4 regions of the Streptomyces sp. NBC_00536 genome follow, and region 3 is predicted to be linked to each of the others. Evidence: riboswitches for the same ligand, from Rfam matches in the RefSeq annotation. Region 3 holds a riboswitch; each other region holds the start of a gene.
The links. Region 3 has a riboswitch for cobalamin ahead of OHS33_RS01285 (CoA-acylating methylmalonate-semialdehyde dehydrogenase). Riboswitches for the same ligand answer to the same signal wherever they lie in the genome.
Positions count from the first base shown of each region.

Region 1: linked by a shared signal. The riboswitch ahead of cobN (cobaltochelatase subunit CobN) and the one ahead of OHS33_RS01285 (CoA-acylating methylmalonate-semialdehyde dehydrogenase) in region 3 are both predicted to bind cobalamin.
Region 2: linked by a shared signal. The riboswitch ahead of OHS33_RS08470 (cobalamin biosynthesis protein) and the one ahead of OHS33_RS01285 (CoA-acylating methylmalonate-semialdehyde dehydrogenase) in region 3 are both predicted to bind cobalamin.
Region 4: linked by a shared signal. The riboswitch ahead of OHS33_RS25580 (energy-coupling factor ABC transporter permease) and the one ahead of OHS33_RS01285 (CoA-acylating methylmalonate-semialdehyde dehydrogenase) in region 3 are both predicted to bind cobalamin.

Region 1 is NZ_CP107819.1:6,761,583-6,769,037, reverse strand. It holds gene OHS33_RS28975 (response regulator transcription factor) at 1-553, shown strand, start outside; gene OHS33_RS28970 (precorrin-2 C(20)-methyltransferase) at 629-2,176, opposite strand; gene OHS33_RS28965 (precorrin-8X methylmutase) at 2,173-2,820, opposite strand; gene cobG (precorrin-3B synthase) at 2,817-4,181, opposite strand; cobalamin riboswitch at 4,702-4,836, shown strand; gene cobN (cobaltochelatase subunit CobN) at 4,877-7,455, shown strand, end outside.
Region 2 is NZ_CP107819.1:1,969,521-1,976,975, forward strand. It holds gene OHS33_RS08460 (inorganic phosphate transporter) at 1-939, shown strand, start outside; gene OHS33_RS08465 (hypothetical protein) at 960-1,181, shown strand; cobalamin riboswitch at 1,297-1,442, shown strand; gene OHS33_RS08470 (cobalamin biosynthesis protein) at 1,478-2,464, shown strand; gene OHS33_RS08475 (cobyric acid synthase) at 2,461-3,981, shown strand; gene OHS33_RS08480 (putative cobaltochelatase) at 4,136-6,253, shown strand; gene cobO (cob(I)yrinic acid a,c-diamide adenosyltransferase) at 6,253-6,852, shown strand; gene OHS33_RS08490 (cobyrinate a,c-diamide synthase) at 6,858-7,455, shown strand, end outside.
Region 3 is NZ_CP107819.1:277,670-285,124, reverse strand. It holds gene OHS33_RS01305 (enoyl-CoA hydratase) at 1-367, opposite strand, end outside; gene mmsB (3-hydroxyisobutyrate dehydrogenase) at 364-1,314, opposite strand; gene OHS33_RS01295 (enoyl-CoA hydratase/isomerase family protein) at 1,311-2,396, opposite strand; gene OHS33_RS01290 (acyl-CoA dehydrogenase family protein) at 2,410-3,558, opposite strand; gene OHS33_RS01285 (CoA-acylating methylmalonate-semialdehyde dehydrogenase) at 3,555-5,054, opposite strand; cobalamin riboswitch at 5,243-5,413, opposite strand; gene OHS33_RS01280 (short-chain fatty acyl-CoA regulator family protein) at 5,474-6,889, opposite strand; gene aceA (isocitrate lyase) at 7,239-7,455, shown strand, end outside.
Region 4 is NZ_CP107819.1:5,712,108-5,719,562, reverse strand. It holds gene OHS33_RS25590 (L-serine ammonia-lyase) at 126-1,508, shown strand; gene OHS33_RS25585 (AMIN-like domain-containing (lipo)protein) at 1,653-2,180, shown strand; cobalamin riboswitch at 2,257-2,449, shown strand; gene OHS33_RS25580 (energy-coupling factor ABC transporter permease) at 2,480-3,184, shown strand; gene OHS33_RS25575 (energy-coupling factor ABC transporter substrate-binding protein) at 3,181-3,534, shown strand; gene cbiQ (cobalt ECF transporter T component CbiQ) at 3,538-4,287, shown strand; gene OHS33_RS25565 (energy-coupling factor ABC transporter ATP-binding protein) at 4,284-5,117, shown strand; gene OHS33_RS25560 (PadR family transcriptional regulator) at 5,171-5,722, shown strand; gene OHS33_RS25555 (EF-hand domain-containing protein) at 5,792-6,004, opposite strand; gene OHS33_RS25550 (tRNA-dependent cyclodipeptide synthase) at 6,260-7,021, shown strand; gene OHS33_RS25545 (cytochrome P450) at 7,002-7,455, shown strand, end outside.

The DNA.
Region 1 (7,455 bases), 6.5 Mb from region 3:
CCGTGAACTGCGGCCGGACGTCGTGGTGATGGACATCCGGATGCCGGGCATGGACGGGATCGAGGCGACCCGACAGGCGACCGCCGAGCCGGACCCGCCCAAGGTCTTGGTGCTGACGACCTTCGACCACGACGAGTACGTCTACGGCGCACTGCGCGCCGGGGCCAGCGGATTCCTGCTCAAGAGCATGGCCCTGGACGCGATCCTGGAAGCGATCCGCGTGGTGGCCGCGGGCGACGCGCTGATCGCGCCGAGCGTGACCCGACGGCTGATCGCGGACTTCGCCGGAACGTCCGGCCCCGCGGCCCCCGAACCGGACGCCGGGCCGGCCGCGGACTCGAGTCCCCTCGCGGGGATCACCGGCCGGGAGCGCGAGGTGCTGGCACTGGTCGGACAGGGACTGTCGAACCCTGAGATAGCCGAGCGGCTGGTGATCAGCGCGGCGACCGCGAAGACCCATGTCGCGCGTCTGTTCGCCAAGCTCGGGGCTCGGGACCGCGTCCACCTGGCGATCATCGCCTTCGAAACCGGACTCGTGCCGCGTGGACGGTAGGGGCCGACCAACAGCGGGAGCACTCGCGAACACCGTCGTACCAGCACCCTGACCAGCCCGTTCAGGATGGCAAGCTCACTGCGGATAACGCCGCGGCGTCCAGACGATCTGCCGTCCGTCACCGCGCCGCACCGTCCGGGTCTGTGAAGAACCGATGAGCAGCAGCGTCCGCATGTCCACCTGCGCCGGGTCCAGGTCGGCGAGCCGCACGATCCGGATGGACTGCTCGGGCCCGCCGACGTCCCGCGCCAGCACCACCGGGGTGTCCGGCGTGCGGTGTTCCAGCAGCAGCTCGCGGGCCTTGCCGACCTGCCAGGTCCGGCTGCGCGAGCCGGGGTTGTACAGGGCGAGGACCAGGTCGGCCCCGGCCGCCGCGTGCAGCCGTTCCGCGATGACCTCCCACGGCTTGAGCCGGTCGGACAGCGAGATCGTGGCGTAGTCGTGGCCGAGCGGCGCGCCCGCGGCCGCGGCGGCCGCGTTGGCCGCGGTGACCCCGGGCAGCACCCGGACCGGGATGTCCCGGTGCTCCTCCTGCGAGGCCACCTCCAGGACGGCCGTGGCCATGGCGAAGACGCCCGGGTCGCCGCCGGAGACCACCGCGACGCGGTGCCCGCGCCGGGCCAGGTCCAGGGCGAACTCGGCCCGCTCGGACTCGACCTTGTTGTCGGAGCCGTGCCGGATCTGGCCGGGCCGTACGGGCACCCGGTCGAGGTACGTCGTGTACCCGACCAGCACGTCGGCGTCGGCCAGCGCCCGCCGGGTCTCGGCGGTCAGCCACAGCGGCCCGGCCGGGCCGGTGCCCACGACCGCGACCTCGCCGACGGCGCCCGCCGCGGGCACGGGCCGCGAGCCGGGGTTGCCGATGCGGCTCGGCAGCACGGCGACGGCGAAGTACGGCACCGTCTCGGGATCGGTGTCGGCGAGCATGCCGGTGCGCTCACCGGCCATCGTCGCGCGCTCGACGTAGCGCGCCTCGGGCAGCCGGCCGGACTTCTCCATGGCCCGCCGCACGGCGGGGAAGGTGCGCCCGAGCTTCATCACCACGGCGGAGTCGGTGGCGGCCAGACGGGCCGTCAGCTCCTCCTCCGGCAGCGTGCCGGGCAGGATCGTCAGCACTTCCTCGCCCTCGACGAGGGGGGTCTGCAGGCGGGCGGCGGCGGCGCTGACGGAGGTGACCCCGGGGATCACCTCGGTCGCGTACCGGTCGGCGAGCCGCTTGTGCATGTGCATGTACGAGCCGTAGAAGAGCGGGTCGCCCTCGGCGAGCACCGCCACGGTCCGGCCGGCGTCGAGGTGCACGGCGAGCCGGGCGGCGGACTCCTCGTAGAACTCCTCCATCGCCCCCTGGTAACCGCCGGGGTGATCGGTGCTCTCGGTGGTCAGCGGGTAGACCAGCGGCTCTTCGACGTGGTCGGCCCGCAGGTGGGCGGCCGCGATGGAGCGGGCGATGGAGCGTCCGTGCCGGGCGCTGTGGTAGGCGATCACGTCCGCCTCGGCGATCACCTGGACGGCCCGCAGGGTCATCAGGGAGGGGTCGCCGGGGCCGAGGCCCACGCCGTAGAGCCGCCCGGCTCCGGGGGTGCCGGTCGTGCTGGGCGTGCTGGTGGTGCCGGTGGTGCTCATTCTTCCTCGCTCGCGATCGCGTTGACGGCGGCGGCGGCGATGGCGCTGCCGCCGCGCCGCCCCCGGACGATCAGGTGGTCCAGCCCCGAGGGGTGGGCGGCGAGCGCGTCCTTGGACTCGGCGGCGCCGATGAACCCGACGGGTACGCCGATGACGGCGGCGGGGCGGGGCGCGCCCTCCTCGATCATCTCCAGCAGCCGGAAGAGGGCGGTCGGCGCGTTCCCGACGGCGATCACCGCACCCTCCAACAGGCCCCGGTCGCGCCAGAGTTCCAGGGCGGCGGCGCTGCGCGTGGTGCCCATCTTCGCGGCGAGGTCCGGCACTTCCGGGTCCGACAGGGTGCAGATCACCTCGTTGTCGGCGGGCAGCCGCTTGCGGGTGACCCCGCTGGCGACCATGCGGACGTCGCACAGGACGGGCGCCCCGGCGTTCAGCGCGGCGCGGGCGCGCAGCACGACGTCCGGCGTGTAGCCCAGGTCCTTGGTGAGGTCGGTCATCCCGCACGCGTGGATCATGCGTACGGCGACCTGCGACACCGAGGCGGGCAGCCCGGCGAGGTCCGACTCGGCGCGGATCGTGGCAAAGGACTGCCGGTAGATCGCGGCGCCGTCCTTCTCGTACTCGAACACTGTGTACTCGCTCATCTCTTCACTACATCTGTCGCTGTCTGCTGCTGAGTCTGCTGAACCGCGGCGAGGGCGGCGGCCAGCTCGGTGGCGGTGCCCGGTACGCCGTCCCGCACCGCGCGCCCGTCGCCGTGGTCGCCCCCGGCCAGGGCGAGGCCGTATCCGCGGGGCCCGGCGACCAGGTCCACCCAGGCCGCGGCGCGCGGATGTCCGCAGCGCCGCTCGCACCCGGACCAGTGCACGGGCAGCGCCCCGCCCGCCGCGCCCGCCCGGGCCACCACGGCCCGCGCGTCGGCCCGTACGTCGGCGAGCGCCTTCGCGCAGCCCGGCCGCCCGGTACAGGCGGTCACGTTCTCCCACGGGCCGCCGGGGGCGGTGACGAGTCCGGCTCCGGCGAGCCGGGCGAGGGCGTCGGGCGCGGTGGCCGCGTCGACGCCGGGGACGACGATGCCGCGCCAGGGGGTGAGCCGCAGGGTCCCGGCCGCGGCGGCGGCCACATCGGCCAGCAGGCGCCACTGACCGGTGGTCAGCCGCCCGAGGGGGGCCAGTACCGAGAGCGCGACGCGGTCCGCGTCGGGCCCCGCCACCACTCCGGGCCCGGGGCCCGGGGCGGTCCGGCGGGCGAACCCGTCGGCCCGCTCGGCCGAAATGCCGTGCGCGCGCAGCCTGTTGATCAACTCAGCCGATTCCAGGCGGCATTCGGCGGGGAGTTCACTCACCCGCCACGCCTTGGTCCCGGCTTCGCGCACCAGGTCGAGGAAGTACTCGGCGGCCGTCAACGCCGCGCGGGGCGCGTCCTGATGAGCGACCGTCACGGCGTCGGTGTCATCGTGCGTCCACAGCACGGCCGTTCCGGTGGGCAGGGCGTGGACGCTCACATCGGGGGCGAGCGAGGTCACGTCGCCGCGCCCGTCGTCGAGGGCGAAGAGGAAGCGCCCGGAGAGCGCGGCCGCGGCCGGGCTCGCGCACAGCAGCCGGTCCAGCGCGCCGACCCAGGGGGTGACGTCGGTGCGCCCCTGCCGGTCGAGCCCGGACAGGGGTGAGGCGACGATGTTGCGGACGCGTTCGTGGGTGGCGGCCGCGGCGGGCAGCAGGGCGGTGGCGCCGAGCAGGGCGGCCAGTTCGCCGCCGCAGCCCGCGCCGAGGCCGCGCAGCTGCGCGTTGCCGCGCGAGGTGAGGTCGAGGTGCCCGTCCCCGAGCCGGTCCGCCGCGTCGGCGAGTACCCCGGCCGCGTCGGCGGTGAGCAGACCGCCGGGGATCCGGATCCGGGCGAGGTGCCCGTCGTCCGCCGCGTGCAGGCGCAGCGCACCGGGGCAGGCGTCACCGCGGTCCCGTATGACGGGTTCGTCCCGGGATGCGGCGGAGGAGGGCGGGGGCATGGCGGCGAGCATACCCACGATCCGGGCCGCCCGACCTGTGTCCGTCACCACGCCGCCCCTCTCCGCGAAGCCGCCCCGGGCCATGGCTCGGCTCCGGTTCGCGGGTGCGGGTGCGCGGTGCCCGCGCCTTTGCCTCCGGCGGGTCCTCAAACGCCGGACGGGCTGAATTCCCCGGCCCGTCGGGCCGTCGGCGGGTCCTCAAACGCCGGACAGGCTGAATTCCCCGGCCCGTCGGGCCGTGCGGCGCAGCCAACGGAACCAGCGCGGCCACATCCAGCCCGCCCGGCGATTGAGGGCCCGCCGGAGGCCCCACGGCCCGCGCCGGCCTCCGGCGGGCGGCGCCAAGTACCAGCCCCGCCGGCGTTTGAGGCGCCGCCGGAGGCCCCACGGCCCCGCGCCGGCCCACGCACCGCGGCCACCACACGCCCCCGCGCCCCCACCACCCGCACCGCAGGGCACCCCTACCGGCCCCCACCTGCCGTTTGCCCGTCGCGGCACCTAGGATGACCCCCGACGGGCCATTCGGCCCGTCATCGCCGAGGACGGCGACATGGGAGGAAGCCCGGTGCGATTCCGGCGCGGTCCCGCCACTGTGAACCCGGCAGCCGCCAAGCGCGGCCCCGCCGGGTGAGTCAGGAACTCCCGTCGTCCTCACTGCCCGGGGCGCGGAAACCCCGAGGAAGGCCCGCCGCCGCATGATCCTGCTGCTGTCGACGTCCGACACCGATCTGCTCAGTGCCCGCGCCTCGGACGACGGCCCGGTCCCGTACCGGTTCGCGAACCCTTCCCGGCTCCCCCTGGACGACCTCCCCGCGCTGCTCGACGGCGTGGACCTGGTCGTCGTACGCCTCCTCGGCGGCCTGCGCGCCTGGCAGGAGGGGCTCGACCTGCTCCTCGCCGCCGGCCAGACCCGTCCGGTCGTCGTGCTGACCGGCGAACAGGCCCCGGACGCCCAGCTGATGGAGGCGTCCACCGTCCCCATCGGCATCGCGGCCGAGGCCCACGCCTATCTCGCGCACGGCGGCCCCGCCAACCTGGCGCAGCTGGCCCGCTTCCTCTCCGACACGGTGCTGCTGACCGGCCACGGCTTCGACCCGCCCGCCGCCGCCCCCACCTGGGGCCGGCTGGAGCGCGCGGCGGCCCCGGCCACCGGCCCCCGGATCGCGGTGCTCTACTACCGCGCCCACCACATGAGCGGCAACACCGCCTTCGTGCACGCCCTCTCCGACGCCGTCGAGCAGGCGGGCGGCGTGCCCGTCCCGCTGTACGTCTCCTCGCTGCGCTCCCCCGAAGCGGAGCTGCTCGCCGAACTGGCCACCACGGACGCCATCGTGACGACGGTCCTGGCCGCGGGCGGCACCCGCCCCGCCGAGGCCTCGGCGGGCGGCGACGACGAGTCGTGGGACGCGGGCGCGCTCGCCGCGCTCGACGTGCCGATCCTGCAGGCGCTGTGCCTGACCGGTTCGCGCGCCGCCTGGGAGGAGAGCGACGAGGGCCTGTCCCCGCTCGACTCGGCCAGCCAGGTCGCGGTGCCGGAGTTCGACGGCCGCCTGATCACCGTCCCGTTCTCCTTCAAGGAGATCGACGAGGACGGCCTCCCGGCGTACGTCGCCGATCCCGAGCGGGCCGCCCGGGTCGCGGGGATCGCCGTACGCCACGCCCGGCTGCGGCACACCCCGAACGCCGAGAAGCGGATCGCGCTCGTCCTCTCCGCGTACCCCACCAAGCACTCCCGCATCGGCAACGCGGTCGGTCTCGACACCCCCGCCAGCGCCGTCGCCCTGCTGCGCCGACTGATCGCCGAGGGCTACGACTTCGGTCCGGCCGAGGAGATCCCCGGCCTGGTCTCGGGCGACGGCGACGAGCTGATCCGCGCGCTCATCGAGGCCGGCGGCCACGACCAGGACTGGCTCACCGAGGAGCAGCTGGCCCGCAACCCGGTCCGGATCCCGGCCGCCGACTACCGGCGCTGGTACGCCGGACTCCCCGGCGAACTGCGCGACGGGGTCGAGCAGCACTGGGGGCAGGCCCCGGGCAACATGTTCCTGGACCGCTCCCGCACCACCACCGGCGGCGACCCCGACGGTGACATCGTGCTGGCCGCGCTGCGCCGCGGGAACCTGCTCATCCTCATCCAGCCGCCGCGCGGCTTCGGCGAGAACCCGATCGCGATCTACCACGACCCCGATCTGCCGCCCTCGCACCACTACCTCGCCGCCTACCGCTGGATCCAGGCCGCGGCCGAGGACGGCGGCTTCGGCGCCGACGCGATGATCCACCTGGGCAAGCACGGCAACCTGGAGTGGCTGCCGGGCAAGAACGCGGGCCTGTCGGCGGCGTGCGCGCCGGACGCCGCGCTCGGCGACCTCCCGCTCGTCTACCCGTTCCTGGTCAACGACCCGGGCGAGGGCACCCAGGCCAAGCGCCGCGTCCACGCGACCCTGGTCGACCACCTGGTGCCGCCGATGGCCCGCGCGGAGTCGTACGGCGACATCGCGCGCCTGGAGCAGCACCTGGACGAGTACGCGCAGATCTCCTCCATGGACCCGGCCAAGCTGCCGGCGATCCGCGCCCAGATCTGGACCCTGATCCAGGCCGCGAAGCTCGACCACGACCTGGGCCTGGAGGCCCGGCCGGACGACGACGGCTTCGACGACTTCCTGCTCCATGTCGACGGCTGGCTGTGCGAGGTCAAGGACGCCCAGATCCGCGACGGACTGCACGTGCTCGGCGGCGCCCCGGCCGGAACGGACCGGGTCAACCTGGTCCTGTCCATCCTGCGCGCCCGCCAGATCTGGGGCGGTACGACGGCACTTCCGGGCCTGCGCGAGGCGCTCGGCCTGGACGAGGCCGCGCCCACCCGCACCTCCGCCGACGAGGTGGAGGCCGTGGCCCGCACCCTGGTCGAGGCCATGGAGGCGGCCGACTGGGCCCCTTCGGCCGTCGCCGCCGTCGCCGGGGGGCACCCGGCCGGGGTCGCGGACATCCTCACCTTCGCCGCGACCGAGGTCGTCCCGCGCCTCGCGGCCACCACGGACGAACTGACCCACGCGGTGCACGCCCTGGCGGGCGGCTTCGTCCCGGCGGGCCCGTCCGGTTCGCCGCTGCGCGGGCTGGTGAACGTACTCCCCACCGGCCGCAACTTCTACTCGGTGGACCCGAAGGCCGTCCCCTCCCGCCTCGCGTGGGAGACCGGCCAGGCCCTCGCGGACTCGCTGCTGACCCGCTACCGCACGGACAACGGCGAATGGCCCGCGTCCGTCGGCCTCTCCCT
Region 2 (7,455 bases), 1.7 Mb from region 3:
GGCCTGGTCGGCGCGGCCGTCGCCTCTGCCGGCCTCGGCGCCGTCAACGGCGGCACGCTCGTCACCAAGGTGCTGCTCCCCGCGGTCGCCGCGCCGATCGTGGCCGGTGTGGCCGCGATGCTCGCCTCCAGGCTCACGTACAAGCTGGGCGCGAACGTCGACGCGAAGACCTCGGCCAAGGGCTACAAGGCCGGTCAGATCGCCTCGGCCGGACTCGTCTCCCTCGCGCACGGCACCAACGACGCGCAGAAGACCATGGGCATCATCACCCTGGCGCTGGTCGCCGGCGGCGCCCTCGCGCCCGGCTCCAACCCGCCGGTCTGGGTCATCGTCTCCGCCGGCATGGCGATCGCGATGGGCACCTACCTCGGCGGCTGGCGCATCATCCGCACCATGGGCAGCGGCCTGACCGACCTCCAGCCGCAGCAGGGCTTCGCCGCCCAGACCTCGGCCGCGAGCGTCATCCTGGCCTCCTCCAGCCTCGGCTTCTCCCTCTCCACCACCCACGCCTGCTCCGGCGCGGTGATGGGCGCGGGTCTGGGCCGCAAGGGCGGCGTGGTCCGCTGGTCCACCGCCTCCCGGATGTTCATCGCCTGGGGCCTGACCCTGCCGGCCGCCGCACTGGTGTCCGCGGGCGCCGAGCTGGTCATGCGCACCGGTGACGTCGGCGTGGCCGCCGTCGCGCTCTTCCTCGTCGGCTCGATCGTCGCCATCTGGCTGATCTCGCGCCGCCAGGTCGTCGACCACACCAACGTGAACGAGGTGGCGGACACCGCCGCCGAGGCGCCGGGCGTGGTCACCACCGCGATCGCCGCCGTCGCCGTCCCGCCGGTCGCGGGCAGCACCGCCGCGGTCACGGACGAGGCCTTCAAGGCGACCATCCCGACCCCGACCCCGGCCGCTCCCCCGGCACCGGCGGCTCCCGCCGCCGCGGTCTGACCCACAGAGGAATCGGCAGTATGAAGATCGACTGGGCAGCACTCGGCTCCGTGTTCGGCGTCAGCCTCTCCGCGACCGTCGCCCTCGTGACCCTGTTCACCCTGGGCATCGTGGGCCTGTCGAAGCACGAGACCGCGACGGGCCAGGGCGGCGCCGCCCACCTGGCGCGCACCGGCGCCTACGCCTGCTTCGCACTGTGCGCGGTGGCCGTCGGCTACGCGATCTACCTGATCGTCAGCTGACGGCACGGGGGCGCGCCCGCGCGCCCCACCGGCACCTCAGCGGCACCGCACGTCCGAAAGCTCCCTCCGGCCCAATGCCGGGGGGAGCTTTCGCAGGTCAACGGCAAGTTGACGGGCGTTCGCGGTGCGTGGTGGACTGCCGGAGCCAATACGGCGGCATGAAGAGGAAGTCCGGTGCGAATCCGGCGCGGTCCCGCCACTGTCACCGGGAGCCACAGGCTCCCGGAAGCCAGGAACTCTCGCCACCGGACACGTCGAACCAGGGCGCGGACCCTGAGTGAGGACCCACCTGCCCCATGCGTGCCGATCGCGTTTTCGCGTACGGCGCGACGGCCGGCCTGATCGGCGACCGGATCCTCGGTGATCCGCGCCGCGGCCATCCCGTCGCCGCCTTCGGAAAGACCGCCGCCGCCGTCGAACGAGCCCTGTGGGGCGACAGCCGGGCCCGGGGAGCCGTGCACGCCCTGGTGTGCGCCGGGGGCGCGGCCGCCATCGGCGCGCTCGGCGCCCGCGCCGTGCGCTCCCGGCCCGCCGCCGCCCGTATCGCCCTGACCGCGGCCGCCACCTGGGCGGTGGTCGGCGGCACCTCGCTGGGCCGGGAGGCCCGGGCCATCGGGGGCGCGCTGGCCGCCGGGGACACCGAGGTGGCCCGCGAGCGGCTGCCCCACCTGTGCGGGCGCGACCCGCAGGCCCTGGACGAACAGCAGATCGCCCGCGCCGTCGTGGAGTCCGTCGCCGAGAACACCTCCGACGCCGTCGTCGGCGCCCTGGTCTGGGGCGCGCTGGCGGGGGTGCCCGGGCTGCTGGGCTTCCGCGCCGTGAACACCCTGGACGCGATGGTCGGCCACAAGTCCCCCCGCCACCTGCGCTACGGCTGGGCCTCGGCCCGGCTCGACGACGTCGCGGGCTGGCCGGGCGCGCGGCTGACCGCGCTGGCCGCCGTACTGGCCGGACCCGACCGGTGGGGCGCCGTACGGGCCTGGCGCGCGGACGCGGCCGCCCACCCCAGCCCGAACGCCGGACCGGTGGAGGCCTCCTTCGCGGGGGCGCTCGGGGTCCGCCTCGGCGGCACCCTGGCGTACGCCGGGCGCGTGGAGCACCGGGCCGTGCTGAACGGGGCCGCGGGCCGCCCGGTCGAGGTCGCGGACATCGAGCGGGCCGTCCGGCTGTCGCGCCGGGTCACCTGGATCTCCCTCGGGGCGTGTGTGTCGCTGCGGTTCCTGTTGTCACAGTGCACGTCAGGTCGTCGCACGTCAGGTCGTACTACGAAGGGACGCGCATGAGCGGCGCACGGCGCGGCGGCGGACTCCTGGTCGCCGGCACCACCTCCGACGCGGGCAAGAGCGTGGTCACGGCGGGCATCTGCCGCTGGCTGGCCCGCCAGGGCGTGAAGGTGGCCCCCTTCAAGGCCCAGAACATGTCCCTGAACTCCTTCGTCACCCTGGAGGGCGCCGAGATCGGCCGCGCCCAGGCGATGCAGGCCCAGGCGGCGAAGGTCGAACCGACCGCGCTGATGAACCCGGTGCTGCTCAAGCCCGGCAGTGACCAGAGCAGCCAGGTGGTGCTGCTGGGCAAGCCGGTGGGCGAGATGAGCGCCCGTGGCTACCACGGGGGCAGGCAGGAGCAGTTGCTCGGCATCGTCACGGACTGTCTGGAGCAGCTGCGGGGCACGTATGACGCCGTGATCTGCGAGGGGGCGGGCAGTCCGGCCGAGATCAACCTGCGGCGTACGGACATCGTGAACATGGGCATCGCGCGGGCCGCGCGCTTCCCGGTGGTCGTGGTCGGCGACATCGACCGCGGCGGGGTCTTCGCCTCCTTCTTCGGTACGACGGCGCTGCTGTCCCCCGAGGACCAGTCGCTGATCGCGGGCTACCTGGTCAACAAGTTCCGCGGTGACGTGTCCCTGCTGGAACCCGGCATGGAGATGCTGCGGGGCCTGACGGGGCGCGCGACGTACGGGGTGCTGCCCTTCCAGCACGGGCTCGGCATCGACGAGGAGGACGGCCTGCGCGTCTCGCTGCGCGGCGCCGTACGGGAATCCGTGGTCGCCCCGCCCGTCGGGGAGGACGTGCTGCGGGTCGCGGTGTGCGCGGTGCCGCTCATGTCGAACTTCACCGACGTCGACGCGCTGGCCGCCGAACCGGGCGTCGTGGTCCGGTTCGTGGACCGGGCCGAGGAACTGGCCGACGCCGACCTGGTCGTCGTACCCGGCACCCGCGGCACCGTGAAGGCGCTGGCCTGGCTGCGCGAGCGCGGGCTCGCCGACGCGCTGGCGCGGCGGGCCGCCGAGGGACGCCCGGTGCTGGGCATCTGCGGCGGCTTCCAGGTGCTGGGCGAGACCATCGAGGACGACGTCGAATCCCGGGCCGGGGTCGTCGACGGGCTGGGGCTGCTGCCCGTGCGCGTCCGCTTCGCGCGGGAGAAGACCCTCGCGCGGCCGAGCGGGCACGCGCTCGGCGAGAGCGTCGAGGGGTACGAGATCCACCACGGGGTGGCCGACGTGCGGGGCGGGATCCCCTTCCTGGACGGCTGCCGCGTCGGTGAGGTGTGGGGCACGCACTGGCACGGGTCGCTGGAGAGCGACGGCTTCCGGCGGGCCTTCCTGCGGGAGGTCGCGGCGGCGGCGGGGCGGCGGTTCGTTCCGGCGGCGGACACGTCGTTCGGGGCGCTGCGGGAGGAACAGCTGGATCTGCTGGGCGATCTGATCGAGGAGCACGCGGATACCGGGGCGCTGCTGCGGCTGATCGAGGGCGGGGCTCCGGCGGGGCTCCCGTTCCTCCCCCCGGGTGCGCCGTGACCGCGGCCCGGGCGTTCCCGAAACTGGGCTCTGCCCAGACCCGGTCCTCAAACGCCGGACGGGCTGAAATCCTCCAGCCCCGCCGGCGTTTGAGGCGCGGGGTCCGGGGCGGAGCCCCGGCAATGGTCCGCACCTTCGAAGGAGTGAGCAACGCATGAGCACGCCCTACCCGTTCACCGCACTGGTCGGCCAGGCCGACCTGCGCCTCGCGCTGCTGCTCAACGCGGTGAGCCCCGCGGTCGGCGGCGTGCTCGTGCGCGGCGAGAAGGGGACCGCCAAGTCCACCGCCGTGCGCGCGCTGTCCGCGCTGCTGCCGCAGGTGGACGTCGTCCCCGGCTGCCGGTTCAGCTGCGCGCCCACCGCCCCGGACCCGGCCTGCCCCGACGGCCCGCACGAGGCGGGCGGCCGGGCCGCGCGGCCCGCGCGGATGGTGGAGCTGCCGGTCGGCGCCTCCGAGGACCGCCTCGTGGGGGCGCTCGACATCGAACGCGCCCTGTCCGAGGGCGTGAAGGCCTTCGAGCCGGGCCTGCTGGCCGACGCGCACCGCGGGATCCTCTACGTCGACGAGGTCAACCTGCTGCACGACCACCTCATCGACCTGCTCCTCGACGCCGCCGCGATGGGCGCCTCCTACGTCGAGCGCGAGGGCGTCTCCGTCCGGCACGCGGCCCGTTTCCTGCTCGTCGGCACGATGAACCCGGAGGAGGGCGAGCTGCGGCCGCAGCTGCTGGACCGGTTCGGGCTGACCGTCGAGGTCGCCGCCTCCCGCGAGCCCGCGCAGCGCGTCGAGGTGGTGCGCCGCCGGCTCGCGTACGAGGACGACTCCGCGGCCTTCGCCGCGCGCTGGGCCGTCGACGAGGCGGACGTACGGGACCGCGTGGTCGCGGCACGTGCCCTGCTGGGCCGGGTGGTGCTCGGGGACGGCGCGCTGATGCAGATCGCCGCGACCTGCGCCGCCTTCGAGGTGGACGGGATGCGGGCCGACATCGTGATGGCGCGCACCGCCACCGCACTGGCGGCCTGGGCCGGGCGGACGGACGTCCGCAAGGAGGACGTGCGGCAGGCCGCTCTGCTGGCGCTGCCGCACCGGCGGCGGCGCAACCCCTTCGACGCGCCGGGGCTGGACGAGGACAAGCTGGACGAGATCCTCGACTCCTTCCCGGACGAGGAGCCCGAGCCCGACCCGGAGCCCGAACCGGAGCCGGAGGGTCCGGACGACGGCGGACCTGAGGGCGGACCGGACGGCGGGCCCGACGGCGGACCGGACGGCGGCGGGCTGCCGCCGCAGGGGCACGGCCAGGATCCGGCGCCGGAGTCCGCTCCGGAGCCGGACGGCGGCACCCCAGACCCGGCGGAGGCCGAGGGGGCTCCCGAGCCCGCCCCGGCCCGCGCCGACGCGGCCGAGGCTCCCACCCAGGCCGCCGTGCGGGCCGCCGACCCGTTCCGGACCAAGATGCTCAGCGTCCCGGGGCTCGGCGAGGGCGCGTCCGGACGGCGCTCGCGGGCCCGTACCGCGCACGGGCGCACGACCGGCGCGCAGCGCCCCCGGGGCCAGCTGACCAAGCTGCACCTCGCGGCGACCATCCAGGCGGCCGCCCCGCACCAGCTGGCCCGCGGGCGCACCGGCCGCGGCCTGGTCGTGCGCGGGGACGACCTGCGCCAGGCGACCCGGGAGGGCCGCGAGGGCAACCTCGTGCTGTTCGTCGTCGACGCCTCGGGCTCGATGGCGGCCCGCAAGCGGATGGGCGCGGTCAAGGGCGCGGTCCTGTCCCTGCTCCTGGACGCCTACCAGCGGCGCGACAAGGTCGGCCTGATCACCTTCCGCGGCACCGGCGCCGAGCTGGCGCTGCCGCCCACCTCCTCGGTGGACGCGGCGGCGGCCCGGCTGGAGCAGCTGCCGACCGGCGGGCGCACCCCGCTGGCCGCGGGGCTGCTCAAGGCCCACGAGGTGCTGCGGATCGAGCGGCTGCGCGATCCGTCGCGCCGCCCGCTGCTGGTGGTCGTCACCGACGGCCGCGCCACCTCGGCGGGTCCGGCGGGCGGTGACGCCCGGGCGCTCGCGCGCCGGGCCGCGCTGCTGCTCCAGGGCGAGCACGTCGCCTCGGTGGTCGTGGACTGCGAGTCGGGTCCGGTCCGGCTGGGCCTGGCCGGGGTGCTGGCCGCCGACCTGGGCGGGCCCGCCGTGACCCTCGACGGGCTGCGGGCCGATTCGCTGGCCGGGCTCGTGAAGAACGTACGTACCTCATCCGCGACTCTCAGGAAGGCCGCCTAATGCCCCAAGGACAGCCGTCCGTCGTCCCCGACGACGGACTCACCACGCGTCAGCGCCGCAACCGCCCGCTGGTCTTCGTCCACACCGGCCCCGGCAAGGGCAAGTCGACGGCCGCCTTCGGGCTGGCGCTGCGCGCCTGGAACCAGGGCTGGCCGGTCGGGGTGTTCCAGTTCGTCAAGTCGGCGAAGTGGAAGGTCGGCGAGGAGAACGCGCTCAAGGCCCTCGGCGAGACCGGCAAGGGCGGCCCGGTCGTCTGGCACAAGATGGGCGAGGGCTGGTCCTGGGTCCAGCGCGACGCGCAGCTCGACAACGAGCAGGCGGCCAAGGAGGGTTGGGAGCAAGTCAAGCGCGACCTGGCCGCGCAGACGCACACTCTGTACGTCCTGGACGAGTTCACGTACGCGCTGCACTGGGGATGGATCGATGTGGACGAGGTGATCGAGGTGCTGCGCGGCCGTCCCGGAACCCAGCACGTGGTCATCACCGGCCGCAACGCCCCCGAGAAGCTCGTGGAGTTCGCCGACCTGGTCACCGAGATGACCAAGGTCAAGCACCCCATGGACACCGGCCAGAAGGGCCAGAGAGGCATCGAGTGGTGACGTCCGTGACCGTCCCGCGCCTGGTGATCGCCGCGCCGTCCTCCGGCAGCGGCAAGACCACCGTCGCGACGGGCCTGATGGCGGCCTTCACGCAGCGCGGTCTCGCCGTGTCCCCGCACAAGGCCGGGCCCGACTACATCGACCCGGGCTACCACGCCCTGGCCACCGGCCGCCCGGGGCGCAACCTGGACTCCTTCATGTCCGGGACGGACCTGATCGGCCCGCTGTTCGCGCACGGCTCGGCGGGCTGTGACCTCGCCGTGGTCGAGGGCGTGATGGGCCTCTACGACGGGGCCGCCGGGCGGGGCGAACTCGCCTCGACCGCGCAGGTCGCGAAGCTGCTGCGGGCGCCGGTGGTGCTCGTGGTGGACGCGTCCTCGCAGTCCCGGTCGGTCGCGGCGCTCGCGCACGGCTTCGCGTCCTTCGATCCGCAGGTGCGGATCGGGGGCGTGATCCTGAACAAGGTGGGCTCCGACCGGCACGAGGTGATGCTCCGGGAGGCGCTGGAGGAGGCCGGGATGCCGGTGCTCGGCGTGCTGCGCCGGGTGCCGCAGGTCGCGGCGCCCTCGCGGCACCTGGGGCTGGTCCCGGTCGCCGAGCGCC
Region 3 (7,455 bases):
GGATGTCGCACATCATCGCCAACTCGCAGCCCCCGCCCAGGGCGTAGCCCGACACGGCGGCGAGCGTGGGGGTGCGGACCTGGCCGAGCCGGTCCCAGACGGTGAACCAGTCGGAGAGGTACATGTCCATGTAGCTCCGCGGCCGCATCTCCTTGATGTCCGCGCCCGCCGCGAAGGCCTTCGCGGAGCCGGTCAGGACGATGCAGCCCACCTCCGGGTCCCGGTCCAGGGCCTCCGCGGTGGCCACGACCTCGGTCATGACCTGGAGGTTGAGGGCGTTGAGGGCCTCCGGCCGGTTGAGGGTGAGCACGGCCACCCGGCCCTTGCGCTCCAGCAGGATGGTCTCGTACGGCGCGGTGTCGGTCATGCGGGAGTCCCGTTCTGCGGTCGGATCGGCGGTTGGATCGGCGGTCGGAGCTGCGGTTGGACCTGCGGTCGGAGGGTGCGGACGATCGCCGAGAAGTCCAGGTCGGCGCCCTCGCCCTCGGCGAAGGCCGCGTAGAGTTCGGCGGCCTTCAGGCCCAGCGGGGCGTCCACCCCGCCCGCGCGCAGGGCGTTGGCGGCCAGGCCCAGGTCCTTGGCCATGAGGGGCGCGGCGAAGCCCGGCCGGTAGTCGCGGTTGGCGGGGGACGCCGGTACGGGCCCGGGCACGGGGCAGTTGACGGTGAGCGCCCAGCACTGCCCCGAGGCGGTGGAGGCCACGTCGTAGAGGGCCTGGTGGTCGAGTCCCAGGCTCTCGGCGAGCACGAAGGCCTCGCTGACCCCGATCATCGAGACGGCCAGGATCATGTTGTTGCAGATCTTCGCGGCCTGCCCCGCACCGGCCGGTCCGCAGTGCACGGCCTTCTTCCCCATGGCGTCCAACAAGGGCGCGGCGGCGGCGAATTCGGCCGCCCCGCCGCCCGCCATGAAGGTGAGCGTGCCGGCCTCGGCCCCGACCACCCCGCCCGACACCGGGGCGTCCAGCGCCCGGTGACCGGCCGCGACGACGGCCTCGTGCGCGGTGCGGGCGTCGGCGACATCGATGGTGGAGCAGTCGATGAACAGGGTGCCGGGGCGGGCGGCGGCCAGGAGTCCCTGTTCCCGGTAGAGGGCGAGGACGTGCCGGCCCGCGGGCAGCATGGTGATCACCACATCGGCCTCGGCGGCGGCGTCGGCCGCCGACGCGGCGGCTTCGACACCGGCCGTGACCGCGGCGGCCAGCAGCTCCGGTACCAGGTCGAAGCCGAGGACGCGGTGGCCGGCCTTGACCAGATTGGCCGCCATGGGTGCGCCCATGTGGCCGAGTCCGATGAATGCGACGGTGCTGGTCACCAGGCGACCTCCGTGGACGGTGCGGTCTCGGCGAGCCGCAGTTCGCGGTCGCCGAGCGGGGCGAAGAACCGTTCGACGTCGGCCGGGCCCACGGCCTCGAAGGTACCCGGGGACCACTGTGGGTCGCGGTCCTTGTCGATGACCTGGGCGCGGATGCCCTCCACGAGGTCGGGGGAGGAGAGCGCGGCCAGGGAGACGCGGTACTCCTGTTCCAGGACCCGTTCCAGCGGGCCGAGCCGCCGGGCCCGGCGGAGCGCGGCCAGGGTGACCTTGACCGCGGTGGGGGACTTCGTCAGCAGGGTGGCGGCCGCCCGCTTCGCGGCAGGGGCGTCGGTGGCGTGCAGCCGGGCGACGATCTCCTCGGCGCTCTCCGCCGTGTAGCAGCGGTCGATCCACTCGCGTGCGGCCGGGAGTTCACCCGGTGGCGGCTGCTCCACGTACCGCTCCAGCACGGTGTGCACCGGGTCCGCGGCCAGCTCCCGGGCCAGCGCGGGCAGGGCGGCGGAGGGGACGAAGTGGTCGGCGAGCCCGCACAGCAGCGCGTCCGCCGCCCCGACGGCGGCCCCCGTCAGGGCCAGATGGGTGCCGAGTTCGCCGGGGGCGAGGGCGAGGAGGTAGGTGCCGCCGACGTCGGGGACGAAGCCGATGCCGGTCTCGGGCATGGCGACCCGGGAGCGTTCGGTGACGATCCGGACGCTGCCGTGGGCGGAGACCCCGACCCCGCCGCCCATCACGATGCCGTCCATCAGGGCGACGTACGGCTTGGAGTAGCGGGCGATACGGGCGTTGAGCCGGTACTCGTCGCGCCAGAAGTCCGCGGAGGCGGCGCCGCCGGTCTTCGCGTCGTGGTGGATGTCGCGGACGTCGCCGCCCGCGCACAGGCCGCGCTCTCCCGCGCCCTCGATGACGACGGTCTCCACGCGCGGGTCGTCCGCCCAGGCGGTGAGGGCGCCGTCGATGCGGAGCGCCATGGGATGGGTGAGGGCGTTGAGGGCCTTGGGGCGGTTGAGGGTGATGTAGGCGGCGCGGCCCTCCGTGCGCAGGAGGACGTGATCGTTCTCTTCGGGGGAGGAGTGGTTCATCACAGGTTCTCCGTCACAAGTTCTCCGTCAGTCCGCGCGCGACGATGACGCGCATGACCTCGTTGGTGCCTTCCAGGATCTGGTGGACCCGCAGGTCGCGGACGATCTTCTCGATGCCGTACTCGCTGAGATAGCCGTAGCCCCCGTGGAGCTGGAGGGCCCGGTCGGCGACCGTGTAGCCGGTGTCGGTGGCGAACCGCTTGGCCATCGCGCACAGCCGCGGGGCCAGCGGATCGCCCGCGTCGAGCGCCTCGGCCGCCTGGCGGACCAGGGCGCGGGCGGCGGCCAGTTCGGTGGCCATGTCCGCGAGCCGGAACTGCAGTGCCTGCGCGTCCAGGAGCTTGCCGCCGAAGGCCTCGCGGTCGGCGAGGTGGGACAGGCTGCGGTCCAGGGCGCTCTGCGCGCCGCCCAGCGAACAGGCGGCGATGCCGAGGCGGCCGCCGTTGAGGCCGGTCATGGCGATGCGGAAACCGTCGCCCTCGGCGCCGAGACGCCGGTCGGCGGGGATCCGTACGCCGTCGAGGACGACCTGCCGGGTGGGCTGGGCGTTCCAGCCCATCTTCCGCTCGTTGGGGCCGAAGGAGACGCCGGGGTCGTCCCGTTCGACGACGAAGGCCGAGATCCCGCCGGGCCCGCTCCCTCCGGTGCGGGCCATCACCACGTAGACGGCCGCGGCGCCCGCTCCGGAGATGAACTGTTTGACCCCGGTCAGGACGTAGTGGTCGCCGTCGCGCACCGCGCGGGTGCGCAGGGCGGCGGCGTCCGAGCCGGCCCCCGGTTCGGTGAGGCAGTAACTGCCCAGGGTGGTGGCCGCGCACAGGCCGGGCAGCCATCGCCCGCGCTGCGCGCCGTCCCCGTAACGGTCGATCATCCAGGCGACCATGTTGTGGATGGAGAGGTATCCGGCGATGGAGGGGCAGCCGGTGGCGAGGGTCTCGAAGACGAGGACCCCGTCGCTGCGGCTGAGGCCGGAACCGCCGTGCTCCTCGCGCACGTACACACCGCCGAGCCCCAGTCCGGCGGCCCGGCGCAGGACGTCGACGGGGAAGTGCTTGGACTGGTCCCAGGCGACGGCGTGGGGGGCGAGCTGCTCCTGGGCGAAGTCGAGGGTGACCTCGGCGAGGGCGAGCTGGTCCTCGGTCAGGGTGGTCACCGCGCTCATCCCATCGTCGGGATGGTGAAGCTCGCGCCCTCCTTGACCCCGGAGGGCCAGCGTGAGGTGACGGTCTTCGTACGGGTGTAGAAGCGGATGGAGTCGGGGCCGTGCTGGTTCAGGTCGCCGAATCCGGAGCGCTTCCAGCCGCCGAAGGTGTGGTAGGCGACGGGCACCGGGATGGGCACGTTGACGCCGACCATGCCCGCGCCGACGCGCCGGGTGAAGTCCCGGGCGGTGTCCCCGTCCCGGGTGAAGATCGCCACGCCGTTGCCGTAGGGGTGCTCGGTGGGCAGCCGCAGGGCCTCCGCGTAGTCCGCGGCGCGTACGACGCTCAGGACCGGGCCGAAGATCTCCTCGCGGTAGATCCGCATGGCCGGGGCCACGCGGTCGAAGAGCGAGGCTCCGGCGAAGAAGCCGTTCTCGTGCCCGGGCAGGGTGAACCCGCGTCCGTCCACGACGAGTTCGGCGCCCTCGTTGACACCGATGTCCACGTACCGGCGGACCCGGTCCAGGGCGTCGCGGCTGACCAGCGGACCGAAGTCGGCCTCGGGGTCGTCGGAGCGGCCGATCCGCAGGGAGGCGATCCGTTCGCGGAGCTTCGCCACCAGGGCGTCGGCGGTCTCCTCCCCGACGGGCACGGCGACCGCGATGGCCATGCAGCGTTCGCCCGCCGAGCCGTAGCCCGCGCCGATCAGGGCGTCGACGGCCTGGTCCAGGTCGGCGTCCGGCATCACGATCATGTGGTTCTTGGCGCCGCCGAAGCACTGGGCGCGCTTGCCGTGCGCGGCGGCGGTGGCATAGATGTGTGCGGCGATCGGGGTCGATCCGACGAAGCCCAGGGCCTGGACCCGGGGGTCTTCCAGCAGGGTGTCCACGGCCTCCTTGCCGCCGTTGACGACATTGAGCACGCCGGGCGGCAGGCCCGCCTCCAGGAAGAGTTCCGCCAGCCGCAGCGGGACGGAGGGGTCCCGTTCGGACGGCTTGAGGATGAAGGAGTTCCCGCAGGCCAGGGCGGGGGCCGCCTGCCACAGGGGGATCATGGCGGGGAAGTTGAAGGGGGTGATCCCCGCGACGACGCCGAGCGGCGAGCGCAGCGAGTGCACGTCGATGCCGGTGCCCGCGTTGTCGGTGAACTCGCCCTTGAGCAGGTGCGGCACACCGGCGGCGAACTCGACCACCTCCAGGCCGCGTTGCAGATCGCCGTGGGCGTCGGCAACGGTCTTGCCGTGCTCGGCGGACAGCATCCGGGCGAGGGACTCGCGCTCGCCCTCCACCAGTTGGAGGAAGCGCAGCAGGACGCGCGAGCGCCGCTGGGGGTTCCACTGACCCCAATCATCCTGCGCTTCCCGGGCGTTGGCGATGGCGGCCTCGGTGTCGGCGCGCCCGGCGAGGGGCACGCGGGCCTGGACGGCGCCGGTGTTGGGGTCGTACACGTCGGCGAAGAGACCGGAGGTTCCGGAGGTGTGCTTCCCGCCGATGAAATGGGTGAGTTCGCGGACCATGGGTGCCTGCTCTCGTCAGGTTGGATCCGGGGATGGCACGACGGACCGGCGGTCCGCACCCGGTGGGGTGCGCCGCCGCGGAAGGCCGTGGGAACTACGAGCGCGCGGAAGTGTGCGCGCGCTCCGCCGGATCACCAGGGTCGTGGGTACAAACCGGTGCCATGCGTGTCTGCTCCATCCTCGTGGACAACACGGAACGTTCCGCGGCCGGTATCCTGACTCCCGGATCCCCGCGTGCCGCCCGTCTTCCCGACGGACCTCGTCAGTGACGTGTGGATGGCAGCACACTCCCCGGTCACAGTGGCGGGACCGTGCCGGTTTCTCACCGGCTTCCCTGCACCGCGGACCTTGTGGCACGAACATATAGTTGGACGTCCTAGTAAGTCCAGACCCGCCGCCCGCGCGCCCGCCGTCGCCGGTCAGTCGCGGCCGACGGGGCGTGCGTCCCGGACGGGGTACGGGATGAAGGTGCTGCTGTTCTCGTCCACGGCCAGGGTCCGGCCGAGCGGGGGCGCGGCCCGCTGGGGGCAGTCGAGGCGCTCGCACAGGCGGCAGCCCATGCCGATGGGGGTGGCGGCCGCCGTGTTGTCGAGGTCGAGGCCGTCGGCGTACACGAGCCGGGAGGCGTGGCGGATCTCGCAGCCGAGACCGATGGCGAAGGTCTTGCCGGGTTCGCCCCAGCCGCCGCGGTGGCGGGTGACGGCGCGGGCGGTCCACAGGTGGCGCTGCCCGTCGGGCATGGCGGCGACCTGGACGTGGATGCGGCCGGGGGCGGCGAAGGCCTCGTAGACGTTCCAGAGCGGGCAGGTGCCTCCGGCGCGGGAGAAGTGGAACCCGGTGGCGGACTGCCGCTTCGACATGTTCCCCGCCCGGTCGACCCGGACGAAGGAGAAGGGCACCCCGCGCAGCCTGGGGCGTTGCAGGGTGCTGAGGCGGTGGCACACCGTCTCGTAGCCGAGACCGAAGTGGTCGGTGAGCCGCTCGATGTCGTACCGGAATTCCTCCGCCGCGGTGTGGAACGCCGTGTACGGGAGGATCAGCGCGGCCGCGAAGTAGTTGGCGATGCCGATGCGGGCGAGGGCGTGCGCGGGGGAGCCGGGCGGGAAGTCCTCGGTGGCGAGGCGGTCGAGTTCGTCCCCGTACTCGGCCAGGGCGAGCTGGGTGGCCATCCGGAAGGCCTGCTGCCCCGGGCGCAGCCGGTTCGACAGGTGCAGGACGCGGGCGTCGGCGTCGTAGTGGTGCAGCCGGTCGCAGTCCGCCGAGAGGCGGACGCCGTGCCGGTCCGCGAGCCGGCGGGTGAGCGCGCGGATGACGTCCCCGGGGCGGATGCCGATCTCGCGGGCCAGGTCCTCGGCCGCGAGATCGGCGTCGTGGAGGTAGTTCTGGCGGCGGTAGAAGAACTCGCGGATCTCTTCGTGGGGCGAGCGCGGCGCCTCGGCCGCCCCGTCCCGGCCGTCGGCGGCGTCGGACAGCCGCTCGGCCAGCAACTGGCCGCGCCGCCCGAGGTCCAACAGCACCGAGGCCACCGCCGGCATCCGGGTGGCCAGCTCCGCCAGGTCGGAAGGGGACACGCGGGCCTCGGCCACCTGCTGGGCGAGGGCCTCGCGCAGGTCGGCGACCAGCCGGCTGGTGTCGCGCTCCGAGAAGAACCCGGGGTCGACCCCGAAGGCCTCGGTGAGCCGCAGCAGCACCGGGACGGTGAGCGGGCGGGAGTCGTGCTCCATCTGGTTGAGGTAACTGGGCGAGATGCCGAGCATCCTGGCCAGGTCGGCCTGGGTCATGCGGCGCTCCTCGCGCAGCCTGCGCAGCCGCGCGCCCGCGTACGTCTTGCTCACCGGACTCCTCCACCCGCCATCGGACAGACCGTCAGCATAGGCCGACAGCACGCGCCCACGGACCTTCGCAAGCTTGGCAAATACGGCGGGGAAGATTCGCACACCTTGGCAGATGTACCTCCTTGATGGCACCGAGTGCCAATGCCAGAGTCCTTTCTGCAGGCGGGTTTGACGGCTCGCCTCACCAGCAAAGGCACAGGGTGCCAAGGTCGTGTACTCCCGTCCACGGCCTTGGCAGGACAAGCGGCAACGGATGGAAACGGTGACGGTCATGGCAGAGGCGAACACGACGGCGAACACGACGGCGACTACGACGGCGAACGCGACGGCGACTACGACGGCGAACGCGATGGCGGCGGCCGAGCAGCTGGCCCGGAGGTGGGCGGACGACCCGCGCTGGGTGGGCATCGAGCGCACCTACACGGCCGGGGACGTGGTCCGGCTCTCCGGCAGCGTCCGGGAGGAGCACACCCTGGCCCGGCGCGGCGCCGAACGGCTGTGGCGCCAGCTGCACGAGCGGGACTACATCCACGCCCTCGGCGCACTGACCGGCGGCCAGGCCGTCC
Region 4 (7,455 bases), 5.4 Mb from region 3:
TCTGTGACCCGTTCGACGGCCGAGCCGTTCACCTCACCGCGTTAAGCTCGGCTGTCGGACTAATCCGAACAATCCACCTCTCCTGCCCCCTCCCACCCCACGAGCAGACAAGGGAGTCCGCCACCGTGGCCATCTCCGTCTTCGACCTTTTCTCCATCGGCATCGGCCCGTCCTCCTCCCACACGGTCGGCCCGATGCGCGCCGCACGCATGTTCGTGAACCGGCTGAAGAAGGACGGTGTCCTCGCCCAGACCGCCTCCGTACGGGCCGAGCTGTTCGGCTCGCTCGGCGCCACCGGGCACGGCCACGGCACCCCCAAGGCGGTCCTGCTGGGCCTGGAGGGCCACTCCCCCCGCTCCGTGAACGTGGAGACCGCCGACGCCGAGGTCGAGCGGATCCGCCAGAGCGGTCGGCTGCGCCTGCTGGGCGCGGAGATAGGCGATGGCCACGAGATCGCCTTCGACGAGCCGAACCAGCTGATCCTGCACCGCCGCCGGTCGCTGCCGTACCACGCGAACGGCATGACCCTCTTCGCCTACGACGACGCCGGCACCCCGCTGCTGGAGAAGACCTACTACTCGGTCGGCGGCGGCTTCGTCGTGGACGAGGACGCGGTCGGCGAGGACCGGATCAAGCTCGACGACACCGTGCTGAAGTACCCCTTCCGCTCCGGTGACGAGATGCTGCGCCTCGCGAAGGAGAGCGGCCTGTCGATCTCCTCGATGATGCTGGAGAACGAAAAGGCCTGGCGCACGGAGGAGGAGATCCGCGAGGGCCTCCTGGAGATCTGGCGGGTCATGCAGGCCTGCGTCGCGCGCGGCATGTCCCGCGAGGGCATCCTGCCGGGCGGTCTGCGGGTCAAGCGCCGCGCCGCGGGCACCGCCCGCCAGCTGCGCGCCGAGGGCGACCCGCAGGCGCACGCCATGGAGTGGGCGACGCTGTACGCGATGGCCGTCAACGAGGAGAACGCGGCGGGCGGCCGGGTCGTCACCGCCCCCACCAACGGCGCCGCGGGCATCATCCCGGCGGTCCTGCACTACTACATGAACTTCGTGCCGGGCGCGGACGAGGACGGCGTGGTCCGCTTCCTCCTCTCCGCGGGCGCCATCGGCATGCTGTTCAAGGAGAACGCCTCGATCTCCGGCGCCGAGGTCGGCTGCCAGGGCGAGGTCGGCTCGGCCTGCTCGATGGCGGCGGGCGCCCTCGCCGAGGTGCTGGGCGGCACCCCGGAGCAGGTGGAGAACGCGGCCGAGATCGGCATGGAGCACAACCTCGGCCTGACCTGTGACCCGGTCGGCGGTCTGGTGCAGATCCCGTGCATCGAGCGCAACGGCATGGCGGCCGTCAAGGCCGTCACGGCGGCGAAGATGGCGATGCGCGGCGACGGCACGCACAAGGTCTCCCTGGACAAGGTCATCAAGACCATGAAGGAGACCGGCGCCGACATGAAGGTCAAGTACAAGGAGACCGCGCGCGGCGGCCTCGCGGTCAACGTCATCGAGTGCTGACCTGACTCCGTAAGCGCGCCCGCACGTTCCGGGGCCCGGTCCGCCGACGCGGACCGGGCCCCGGCGCGTGCAACCGTCAGGCCGTATGGCGTGTCTTCCAAGGTGCCACTACTGTCCCCGGCATCCGAAGAATCGGGGGACGTCATGCTCCGCCACCTCATACGCTCCGTCCGCGACTCCGTCCACCACCGCCGGCGGCTGGCGGCCGTCACCGCGGGGGTCCTGCTCACCGCCGGATTCGGCCTCGCCGTACCGGCCTCGGCATCCGCCACGGCGACGCCGCTCGTGACCAATGCCCGCTGGGGCGGGCACTGCACCTACGACCGGATCGTCATCGACCTCCAGGGCTCCGTCCCCGGGGTCACCGTCACTCCCGTCTCCGAGCTGGTCTACGACGGCTCAGGCAAGCCGGTCCCGCTCGCCGGGTCGTACTTCCTGGAGATCCGGCTGCACCCGGCCGCCGCGCACGACGAGGCCGGGAACTCCGTCTACACCGGCCCCAGGCTGCAGAAGATCTACCTCTCCAAGCTCAAGGGCCTCGCCTTCACCGGCGACTTCGAGGGGTACGTCAGCTTCGGAGCGGCCTTCGACACCGCCCCGCAGTTCACGACGTCCACGCTCCACAGCCCGGAGCGCTATGTGGTCGACATCGCGCACCCGAACACCTGCTGACGGGCACTCAGGCAGCGAACGACGACGGCGGGACCGGGCGGCCGCGCCCGGTCCCGCCGTCGTCGCGCCTGGTCAGGTAGGGTCAACAGGCCTTGGTGTACGGGAAACCGGTGCGAAACCGGTGCGGCCCTCGCCACTGTGATCGGGAAGTCCGGCGCCACTCCTGCGGGAAGCCACTGGGCCGGACGGGAGACCGCACGGGCCGGGAAGGCGGCGCCAGGGCATCAGCACCCGTGAGCCAGGAGACCGACCGGGGTGCGTTGTTCCATCCACGAGGTGCTGGAGAGGTCTCCCTACACATGCACATAGCCGAGGGGTTCCTGCCCCCCTTGCACGCGGCCGCCTGGGGCGTCGCGTCCGCCCCCTTCGTCCTGCACGGAGTGCGCGCCCTGACCCGTGAGGTCAAGGCCCATCCGGAGAGCACCCTGCTGCTCGGGGCGTCCGGAGCGTTCACCTTCGTCCTGTCCGCCCTGAAGATCCCCTCGGTGACGGGCAGTTGCTCGCACCCCACCGGGACGGGGCTGGGCGCGATCCTGTTCCGGCCGCCGGTCATGGCGGTACTGGGCACGATCACCCTGCTGTTCCAGGCCCTGCTGCTGGCCCACGGCGGGCTGACCACGCTCGGCGCGAACGTCTTCTCGATGGCGATCGCGGGGCCCTGGGCCGGGTACGCCGCCTACCGGCTGCTGAAGCGGTTCGGCGCGCCCCTGATGGTCTCGGTCTTCTTCGGCGCGTTCTTCGCCGACCTGATCACCTACTGCGTGACCAGCGTGCAGCTCGCGCTGGCCTTCCCGGACCCGGCGTCCGGCTTCGTGGGCTCGCTCGTGAAGTTCGGCGGGATCTTCGCCGTCACCCAGATCCCCCTCGCCGTGAGCGAGGGCCTGCTCACGGTGCTCGTGATGCGGCTGCTGATGCAGTCGAGCAAGTCCGACCTGGTGCGCCTCGGCGTGGCCCGGCTGACCGGCGCCCGTACGGCCGGGAAGCGGGAGGCGGAGGTCCGATGACCAGGAACGCGAAGATCAACACCCTGCTGCTGCTCCTGGTGGCGGCGCTGGCGGTCCTGCCGGTCGCACTCGGCCTCGGCGAGGGCAAGGAGGAGCCGTTCACGGGAGCCGACGCGCAGGCGGAGACGGCGATCACCGAGCTGAAGCCGGACTACGAGCCGTGGTTCTCCCCGCTGTACGAGCCCCCGTCAGGGGAGATCGAGTCCGCGCTCTTCGCCCTCCAGGCGGCGCTCGGCGCGGGCGTCCTCGCCTACTACTTCGGGGTGCGGCGCGGGCGCCGGCAGGGCGAGGCCCTGGCGGCGGGAGCCACGGACACGGCGGACGCCGACCGGCCCGCCCGGGGCGCGTGAGCGGTGCTGCCCATCGACGCCGCGGCGCACAGCAGCCGCTGGCGCCGCCGACACCCCCTGGAGAAGGCCCTGCTGGGGCTCGGCCTGACCGTCACCGCGGTCTGCCTGCCGCCCTGGCCCGGCGGGCCGCTGGTGGCGGCGGCGACCCTCGCCGTGCTGCTGGGCCCGGCCGGGGTGGCCGGGCGGCAGCTGTGGCGGGCGTTCCGGCTCCCGCTCGGCTTCTGCTTCACCGGGGCGGCGCCGCTGCTCTTCGCGGTGGGCGGCCCGGCGGGGCTGGTGTCCCTGGCCCCCGACGGCCCCCGGCACGCGGCGGAGCTGCTGCTGCGCACCTCGGCCGCCTCGCTCGGCGTGCTGCTGTTCGCCTTCACCACCCCCGTCTCGGACGTCCTGCCGCGGCTGGTGCGGGCGGGGGTGCCGGCGCCCGTCGTGGACGTGGCGCTGGTCATGTACCGGATCGGGTTCCTGCTGCTGGACTCCCTGGCGAAGATCCGCCGCGCGCAGGCGGCCCGGCTGGGCCACACCAGCCGGGCGGCGGCGTGGCGCTCCGTGGCGGGTCTGGCCGCGACCGCCTTCGTCCGCGCCTTCGACCGCGCGTCCCGGCTCCAGAGCGGGCTGGCGGGGCGCGGCTACGACGGCACGCTGCGGGTGCTCGTACCGCGGTCCACCCTGTCCTGGCGGTTCCTGGCCGCGTCGGGCGCCCTGCTGGCCGCGCTGACCGCCGCCACCCTCACCCTGAAGGAGTTCGCGCTGTGAACGCACCGGTGGAACCGCTCGTCCGGCTGGCGGGCGCGGGCTACGCCTACGAGGACGGCCCCGCCGTCCTGTCCGGGGTGGACTTCGGGATCGCCCCGGGCCGGTCCCTGGCCCTGCTGGGCCGCAACGGCAGCGGCAAGACCACGCTGATGCGCCTCCTCAGCGGCGGCCTGCGGCCCGACACCGGCGAACTGCGCCTCGACGGGGCGGTGGTGAAGTACGACCGGGCCGGACTGACCCGGCTGCGCGGGGCCGTACAGCTGGTGGTCCAGGATCCCGACGACCAGCTCTTCGCGGCCTCCGTGGAACAGGACGTGTCCTTCGGCCCGATGAACCTGGGCCTGACCACCGGGGAGGTACGGGCCCGGGTCGACGCGGCGCTGACCGCCCTGGACATCACCGCCCTGCGGGACCGGCCGACGCACCTGCTGTCCTACGGCCAGCGCAAGCGGGCCGCGATCGCGGGAGCCGTGGCGATGGCGCCCCGGGTGCTGATCCTGGACGAGCCGACGGCCGGCCTCGACCCCGACGGCCAGGAACGGCTCCTGGACGTCCTGGCGGGCCTGCGCGCCGCCGGGACCACGGTGGTGATGGCCACGCACGACGTGGACCTCGCCGTACGGTGGGCCGACGACGCGGCGGTCCTGACCCCCGACGGCATCCGCCTCGGCCCGGCGCAGACCCTCCTCGCGGACCCCGCGCTGCTCGCCTCGGCGGGCCTGCGCGCGGCCTGGTCCCCCGCGGTGACGGCCGTCCTGCGCGCCCACGCCCTGCTCCCGCCGGACGCCCCGGGTCCGAAGACCCCGGAAGCCCTGGCCGCCTGGCGGTGACCGCGGCCCGCGGGGGCGCGGCGGCGCCCGCGGGGCGTATCTAGGATGGCCGCATGTCGCTGCCGCATGCCATCCTCACCGCGCTGCTGGAGAAGCCCTCGTCGGGGCTGGAGCTGACGCGGCGGTTCGACAGGTCGATCGGGTACTTCTGGTCGGCCACGCACCAGCAGATCTACCGCGAGCTGGGGCGGCTGGAGGAGGGCGGGCTGATCCGGGCGCTGCCCGGCGAGCAGCCCGTACGGGGACAGCGCAAGGAGTACGAGGTCCTGCCCGCCGGGAGCGCCGAACTGGCGCGCTGGGTCGGGGAGAGCCAGGATCCCAGGCCCGTCCGGGATCCGCTGCTGCTGCGCGTCCGGGCGGCCGGGGTCGTCGGGGTGCGCGGGCTGGGGCCGGAGCTGCGGCGCCATCTGGAGCTGCACCGGGCGCAGTTGGCGGAGTACGAGGCCATCGAGGAGCGGGACTTCCCGCCGGGCCGGGACTCCGACGAGGACCGGCTGCGGCGGCTCGTGCTGCACGGCGGGCTCGGTCTGGAGACGTTCTGGCTGCGCTGGCTGGAGGAGGCCGTGGCCGAGGTCGAGCGGCTGGAGGAGCGGGCGGGCGGCTGACGCGCCTGGGCCCCGGCAGGGGGCGCAGGCGCGTGCGGGACCGCTCGGTCCGGGACGGCTCGTCCGGGACTACTTGTTCAGGGAGGCCCAGAACTCGTCGAAGCTCATGCGACCGTCGCCGTTGGCGTCCTTGCTCGCGATGATCGCGTCGGCGACCGCTCCGGTGACGTACGCGTCGCCCATCGCCTTCATGGCCGCGCTGTACTCGTCGGCCGTGACGAATCCGTCGCCGTCCGCGTCGAAGCGGCCGAACGTCTCGCGCGCGCTCTCGATGTCCGCCATGGGTCCACCCCTTCTTGGTGCTTGTTGACCGGCTCAGGGTAGCGGCCCCGGGAGCGGTCTCCCGCCGGGGGGCCCGATCGAGCGGTCGATAGAAATGCGATTACCCCGGAGTAAGGCGGAAGCAACAATTCCAGCCAACAAATCGGACCCCCACTTGTCACGCTCCGGGATCACGGCATAACGTACCGACATTGCCGCCACACCAGGAGCGCAGGGCTCCCAGGGACAAGCGGCAACAAGGGCGATCACACACAGGTGACGATCACAGTTGACGCATCATTCGAAGTTCTGCCCTTCACCCGTGCCTGCCGCCACATCTGGGAAGACGGCGACCATGTGCTCATTGGCGTGAGTCCTGGTAACAGTTACTTCACCGCCGAGCGCATCACCAGCCTCTCCCAGTGGGCCACGACCCGCTTCGCACAGGTCGACTTCGTGTACGCAGACCTCCACGTGGACCGGATGTTCGCCGCGTTCGGTTACACCCAGGAGCACGCGGAGAAGCGTGCCACGAAGGAGATCAAAGCGGTCCGGCGGCGGATCTTGAAAGGCGTCGGGGAATCAGGGCCCCAGGACGCCGAGATCCGGGTGAGGGCACTCTCCGAATTCCAGGGCAACCCGGTCTACGAGCTGCTGCACCGACGCGTGCTGCACTTTCTGGAAACAGACGATGAATTCCGCAAGGGGTGCGAGGAAATGGCACTCCACTTCGTGGGATCCAAGCTCGCCGAAGGCGAATCCATCACCGACGAGCAGCTGCGGGTCTGTTTCGACTACATGGCCGCGGAACTGCCGTTCTTCCTCGACACCCCGAGCATTCTCGGAGTGCCGTCCTCCGTCGCGGCCTACCACGTCAAGATGCCGCTGACCGATGTCCTCTACGCACGCGGCGGGGGCCTGCGCGCGACCCGCAACCAGGCGTACGCCGTCGTCCGGCCCGAGGCCGTCGCACAGACGAACACGAACACGAACACCGCACCAGCCGAAAGGACCGTCGATGAGCGTCGAGCAGCTTGAGGGCAAGGAAGGCCGGGAGGGCGCCCGGGAGGGCGGGGAGCCCCTCCTCGACTTCCCCCTCTCCCGGCGCGGCGACGTGCTGCCCGAGGAGTGCACCTGGCTGCGCGAGAAGGCCCCGGTCGCCCGGGTCCGTACCCTCACGGGCGACCCGGCCTGGCTGGTGAGCAGCTACGCGCTGGCCAAGCAGGTGCTGGAGGACGAGCGCTTCAGCCTCAAGGACACCGCGAACGCCGGGGTCCCCCGCCAGTACGCGTTGACGATCCCCCCCGAGGTCGTCAACAACATGGGCAACATCAACAGCGCCGGGCTTCGCAACGCCGTGATGAAGGCGCTCAACCCGCGCCAGAAGGGGCTCCAGGACTGGCTGGCCGCCAAGGCCGGCGAGCTGATCGACCGGCTCGTCGCCGAGGGCGGTCCGGCGGACCTCCGGGCGG